DNA from 2 places in the Diplocloster hominis genome. Region 1 is predicted to be linked to the other one. Evidence: riboswitches for the same ligand, from Rfam matches in the RefSeq annotation. Region 1 holds a riboswitch; the other holds the start of a gene.

Region 1 (3,423 bases):
CTGCGCTATGCACAGAGCATTCATTCCAATTTAATAAGAAACGATTCCAGCATCCGTTCCGCTGTATCGGCCTCAAATACCACAGAAAATACAACGTCAGTTCTCCCCGCAGCCACTTCCTCCCAGAAGCCGGCTGTTAAAAGTACCCTAACCCCTTTAGAGGGAAAATCCACAGATCTGGCCGCCTTATCCTTTGTCCTGTCTATCGGAGACATAATAACTCCCATTCTGTCTGATCATTGTCCCCGTAAAGCACTGATCCAACACATGTATTCAGACTACGATTATAGTACCGATCCTGAATCTGTTCAGGAAGCAACCATCCAAACAGAAACATATTGGCAAAACTGTATAAATGACCTCGAAATTCTCAAAACCCGCGCGTCTAATGGCGAACCAGTAAGGATCTGGTATGACAATACCCCTGACAGCATGTGTGGGCTTCTGTATACTTCAGATCTTCTCTGTTCCTTAGACTGTCATGTGACAGCCGTACCGCTCTCTCCCTGGTGTCCGAATGGAACCAGCTCCATAATCATCAATTCAGGCTGGGGCGAGGTCCCTCCAGAAGAATATGCAGGCTGCCTGTCCCGCGAAATCGAACTGCCCAAAGCTCTTCTGCTTTCATACTCCATGGAATGGCAGCGCCTGCAAAAAGAAAACAGCCCGTTGCGGGCTGTCGTTAGCGGACATGTAGTCAGTGTAGCGGAAACTTTTTATGATCCATTTATCCTCCGTGAAATTCCGGACGGGGAATTCAGCATCGCACAGCTAATCGCTAACGTGCTGACGAATGAAAATCTCGGGATCGGAGACTGGCAGATCGCACAGCGGATCATCTGCCTGATTGAAAGCGGCAGACTTCATACTGTGAAATCAGACAGCAGCCGCTATTATAACACCATTCTCCAATCCTCTAAATAAGCAGATTCTATTTCTTATTTAGCAGATCCTATCTCTGATTAAGCAGATCCTATTTCCGATTTAGCACCTCTTATTTTCGATTTACCATCTCCTATTTCCAATAAAGCATGCCCCGATATAAACAGAAACTATAAAATACCTTTCATCACCAGAACAAGCAGTATGCAGCTGACCAATACCAGTCCCGAGACAAGCACGATTCCGATTTTCCCTGACCGCTTACTGGAATGCCCGGTGGATTCCGGAATCAGCCTTGCTTTTCTCAGCGCTGTAACTAACGGTTTATAGATCAGCATCGTGATAGCAGCATTTAAACCACCTTTCAGCAGATTAAACGGTAAAAAAGCCGGAAGCAGTAATTCTGCCACCGCTTCCCTGGGATATCCCATATAAATCGGCGTGACAAAATAATTCCATAGAAGCATAATTCCCGTCATCAAAATAAGTCCTACGGCCAGGCCTCCTACCGCTCCGCCCACCGTATGCTTTTTCTTATAGATCACGGCTGCCGTACACGCAAAGGAACAGGATGACAGGATATTCATAATACATCCGATCACTCCCGTGTCACTAACCGTGAACATCTCTACCAGAGATACGATCACCGAGATTGCCAGTGAGGCGATTGGTCCGAACATAAACCCACCCATGGTTATAATAACATCCTTGGGATCATATTTCAGGAACAGTACGACCGGAATTCTCCCGATCACCATCACCAGATAGGCGATCGCGCACAGCATCGCCACCGTTGTCAGTTTCTTTGTTCTCGCATTCATACTTTTGCCCTCCTCTTAAAAAGTTTAAATTACAGGAGCTTATCCTGTTAAATAATAAAGAATCTCGCTTGTGAAACTCTCCGCCTGCAACGGGACGCCGAAAACGTCATCTTCCTTTTAGCCTCCGCTCGATCCCCGCGAAGCGTTTTATATCTATAGGAGATTCCTATGAAATATAAAAACACCTGAAAGATATGTCCTCCAGGTGTTAAAATTCCAGCTTGCGAAAACTCCGGCTCTTATACCAGCCGGTTTTTCTTAATATTTCAACACGCCTTCTTTCATCCAGACTATACTGTCGGTTTTGGAATTTCACCAAATCCTGTGCCCGAAAGCACCTGCGCTTACACGCTCGCGGACTATACCGCCGATCGGGAATTCTAAAAGTGCGAAGCACTTTCAGTCACCCTGCCCTGAAGACATCCAATATTCAAATGTTTGTTATAATTATAAGTCTCAACATACCTCCTGTCAATCCCTCAATGTCCATTCCGTTCCCCCAGCACCAATCCATTCCGTTTCCCCAGGTCCGCCACATTCCATCCAGGGCCATCCTTCATCCCACAATGCCGGCCCACGCACGGCCCCTACTCCTGCGCCGCCGCGAACTGTGAATTATACAGCTGCTCGTAATATCCCCGCTTTTTCATCAGCGTTTCGTGTGTCCCCACTTCTTCGATATTTCCGTCATGCAGCACCATAATCATATCCGCATTTTTGATCGTAGACAGACGATGGGCGATGACAAAGCTGGTGCGCCCTTCCAGCACCTTATGCATCGCATTCTGAAGCATTTTCTCCAGCCGGGTATCCACAGAAGAGGTGGCCTCGTCCAGGATCAGGATTTTCGGATCCTTCAGAATCGCCCTGGCGATGGTCAGCAGCTGTTTTTCACCCTGAGAAATATTATTCCCTTCCTCGTTGATCATCATATCATACCCTCTTGGCAGGGTTCGGATAAAATGATGGACATTCGCAAGCTTGGCGGCATTGATCACCTGATCCTTCCGGGCATCCAGCCGGCCGTAGCGGATATTGTCATAGATCGTTCCAGAGAACAGCCAGGTATCCTGCAGCACCATGCCAAAGAGCGCTCTTAAATCCTCCCGTCTCATATCCCGGATATCCACTCCGTCGATCTGTATACTTCCACTTTCCACATCATAAAACCGAAGCAGCAGGTTGATCAGCGTCGTTTTTCCGGCTCCGGTCGGGCCGACGATGGCAACCATCTGCCCTGCTTTTATCTGCGCATTCAGATTCTGCACCACCGGCGTGTCCCCATAGCCAAAGGTCACATGATCGAAGGTTACATTTCCTTTCACCTGGCTTAGCTGAACCGGCGGATCCGCTTCCGCCACTTCCTCTTCCTCCTCCAGTACCTCATAGATCCGGTTCAGGGCAGCAAACGCCGCCTGGAGCTGTGTCGATAACTGGGACACCTGGGACAGCGGATCGTTGATCTGCCAGATATAACGGATAAACGCCTGGAGATTGCCAACGGTAATATTTCCGGATATCACCTGAAAGCATCCCAGTACCGCGATACTTCCGATACACAGATAAGTGGTCAGGGAAATCAGCGGATTCATCAAAGAAGACACAAACTGGGCTTTAAACGCGTGCTTCTGCAGTTCATCATTGACCTCTTCAAACTGCCGGATCGAATCTTCCTGTCTTCCGAAAAGCAGGATTTCGTTATAGCCTCCATAAAGCTCCG
Region 2 (3,423 bases), on a different contig from region 1:
TCTCACGGTTTCGGATATCCGACAATTCATTATCCGTCAGTCCCGAGACATCCTGGCCATTCAGATAATATAGGCCGGATGACGGTACATCCAGACATCCCAGCATATTCATCAAGGTTGATTTACCGGAACCGGAGTGTCCGATAATCGCCACGAATTCTCCCCGATCAATCTCCAGGCTGACATGGTCCAGAGCTCGCACTTCATTTTCGCCCGGATTATAAATCTTGCTAAGATCCTGCACTTGAATGAGCATATCCATGTTCCCTTCACTTCTTTCTAGTTTTTGTATTACTTGATTAATACAATAATACGAACCGCTTATTTTGTCAACATATTTTTTCCATCTGTGAGTATATCAGGGGTTTCTTCATTTTTTGTGGTGGAAATTCAAAAGTTTTTCTTAAGAAGAATAAGCGGTATCTTCCTTTCCGCCGCAATGCGATCCCCGCGGAGCGTTTTATTTCATAGGAGCACTTTCCCCTATGAAATAAGAAACGCCATCAGAATCCTTCCTGATGGCGTAATCTGCGCAGCTCATATCTGCGTTTACCACTTTCCCACTCAATTCTGTCCATCTCTGTTTCCAGTCTGAGGCCGGGTACTTCCTGCGCTTTTCCCTGCTCGTCGATGGCTACCATCACCACATATGCGGTATTGATCAGACGCCTGGTGCCATCCAGCGCTTCCACATAAGTATCTACACGGATCTCCATGGAGGTCCGTCCTACATAGGTTACTTTCCCTATTAGTACGATCGTCTGGTTTTTATAAGCAGCGTGTTTGAAGGTCAAATGGTCAATAGCCGCCGTGGTGATCTCCATTCCGCAGTGTCTCCTGGACACGATTCCCGCCATCTCATCAATCCACTGCATGAGCATTCCACCGAACAGCCTTCCATAACCATTGATATGTTTCGGCAATAATACATATGCCTGTTCTGTCTTGGAATCCTCCACTCTCTTCGTAATCATGGTGTTTGCCCTCGCTTTCTATCTTCTGATTATAGACTTGCCGGGCAGGGTTGTAAATATGTAATTAAGTGGGAATGCCAGGAGCCTTCCCGGCTCAGCGGCTTCCTCTATGAAGGATCGGGCTGATGTATTTGTAGAGAAGGAAGGTAATCAGGGAGACCACCACTCCTTTCAGGATGTTAAAGGGGGCTACCATCAGGATGACGAAGGTGGGCAGGCTTTTCACGACCGGGTTGATCGCAGAACCCATCTCTATGATGGACGTTAGCGGCCAGCCAAATGCGGAAGCATAAGCAGGGAGCAGCACGTAGGCGTTGAGAAAACAGCCCAGGATCGTCATGGTCACGGTGCCTGCTGCCATTCCGATGATAGCGGTCTTTCTGGATTTGCGGTGCTTATAGATCATACCTGCAGGCAGGATGAAGGCACAGCCGATCAGAAAGTTGGCGGCTTCACCGACTCCGGCTGTTATGGTACCGTTGATGACCAGATTCAAGAGGATCTTGACCAGTTCGATGAGTATCCCCGCTACAGGGCCCATAGCGAAACAGCCGATGAGGACCGGAACCTCGCTGAAGTCCAGTTCATAGAAACTGGGGGCCATAAAGGGCAATGGAATTTCAAACAGCATTAGTATGGTGGCGATGGCGGACAGCATGCCGATCTGAACGATGGTGCGGATGTTTACTCTGCTTTTTTTGATGACTCCTACGTTTGTGCTCATGTTTGCACTCTCCTTATTCTGTTATGATGGTGGTTTGTGTGTATAAGGATTTTCCTGGCGGTTTCATTATTTTGCGGCGGACCGCGTAAGCGGCATCTTCCTTTCCGCCGCAGTGCAATCCTGCGGAACCTTTTATTTCATAGGAACTCTTTTCTATGGAATAAAAAATAGTAACGCTCGAAATAGCCTCGCTGACTATTTTCATACATCACACGTAAGTGCCTTAAATACAGGCACTAAGTGCTCATAGCCATAAAAAATAGCCCTGAATGTAATATTCAGGGCATTGTAATTAGACTTATATACGGATCTGTGCTGATTCTATCACAGATCAGCAACGGTGTCCATATCTCTCTTCTTTCATCCAGACTTTACTGTCGGTCCTGGAATTGATGCATTTCTATTAGAAATGACACTCACCAGATCAGCCGCCTTGCAGCGGGTCGCGGACTTTACCGCCGGTCGGGAATTCTTCCATTAACGGAAGTCACCCTGCCCCGAAGAATCTCCTTATGCAGTTCTCTGTTATCATACTGCGGCTGGGAGCACTTGTCAAGAATTTAAAATCCATTTATGTTAACAAAAACTCTTTATGCCTCTATTATCTTGCGAATAATTTCATTAATATTACTTTGACTCACAATTTTCTCCGCGTAAAATAATTGCAGGATACATTTTCCTTCTCCAAAGTTATCTACCGGATCAACCACACTCAGGCCGTAAGCCCTTATGCGCGAAGTTACAGGATCATAGTCAGCTGAATTCTCTTTTTCGCCAGATCCACACTCATGACCTTTACTTCTACAATGTCACCGACGCTGACTACTTCCAGCGGATGCTTCACGAACTTCTTGTTGGTCAGCTGGGATATATGAACCAGACCGTCCTGATGGACGCCGATATCCACGAATACCCCGAAGTCAATGACGTTGCGGACCGTGCCTTTCAGCACCATTCCGGGGGTCAGATCTTTCATTTCCAGCACGTCGGTGCGCAGGATCGGCTTGGGCATCTCCTCTCTGGGATCACGGGCCGGCTTTTCCAGCTCCTTTACGATATCCCGCAGGGTGATTTCTCCGATCTCCAGTTCCTGGGACAATTTCTTATAATCCCGCACTTGTTTGGTAATGCCGTTTAGCCGGCGTTCTTTGATATCTTCCTTGGTATAGCCTAACTTTTCCAGCAGCTTCTCCGTAGCTGCGTAACTCTCGGGATGTACACTGGTGGCGTCGAGGGGATTGTCGCCGTCCAGGATTCTTAAGAAACCGGCACACTGCTCGTAGGCCTTCGGCCCCAGCTTGGCCACTTTCAGCAGGCCTTTTCGTCCCCGGAACCTGCCGTTTTCCTCCCGGTAAGTGACGATGTTCTGGGCGATGACTTTGGAGATACCCGAGATATAGCCCAGAAGGGAGGCGGAGGCGGTGTTCAGATCCACTCCCACTTTATTTACCACGTCCTCCACTACGCCGCTTAACTGCTCACCCAGCTTTTTCTGGTTCATATCATGCTGGTATTGGCCTACGCCGATGGATTTGGGGTCGATCTTGACCAGTTCGGCTAAGGGGTCCTGCAGCCTTCTGGCAATGGAAGCGGCACTTCTTTGTCCTACATCGAAGTTGGGGAACTCTTCCGTGGCCAGCTTGCTGGCAGAGTAGACGGAGGCTCCGGCTTCGTTGACGATCACGTACTGTACCCGATGGGGGATCTCTTTTAAGAGGTCCACGA

Evidence for each region. Region 1 has a riboswitch for FMN ahead of ABC831_RS15895 (ECF transporter S component). Riboswitches for the same ligand answer to the same signal wherever they lie in the genome.
Region 2: another riboswitch for FMN. It lies ahead of ABC831_RS11625 (ECF transporter S component); the one in region 1 lies ahead of ABC831_RS15895 (ECF transporter S component).

What each region holds. Positions count from the first base shown of each region.
Region 1 covers NZ_JAWDIY010000017.1:47,996-51,418, forward strand. The annotation lists gene ABC831_RS15890 (DUF3658 domain-containing protein) at 1-924, shown strand, start outside; gene ABC831_RS15895 (ECF transporter S component) at 1,053-1,703, opposite strand; FMN riboswitch at 1,973-2,128, opposite strand; gene ABC831_RS15900 (ABC transporter ATP-binding protein) at 2,291-3,423, opposite strand, start outside.
Region 2 covers NZ_JAWDIY010000010.1:161,396-164,818, reverse strand. The annotation lists gene ABC831_RS11635 (ABC transporter ATP-binding protein) at 1-262, opposite strand, end outside; gene ABC831_RS11630 (acyl-CoA thioesterase) at 504-974, opposite strand; gene ABC831_RS11625 (ECF transporter S component) at 1,069-1,698, opposite strand; FMN riboswitch at 2,047-2,207, opposite strand; gene ABC831_RS11620 (Tex family protein) at 2,438-3,423, opposite strand, start outside.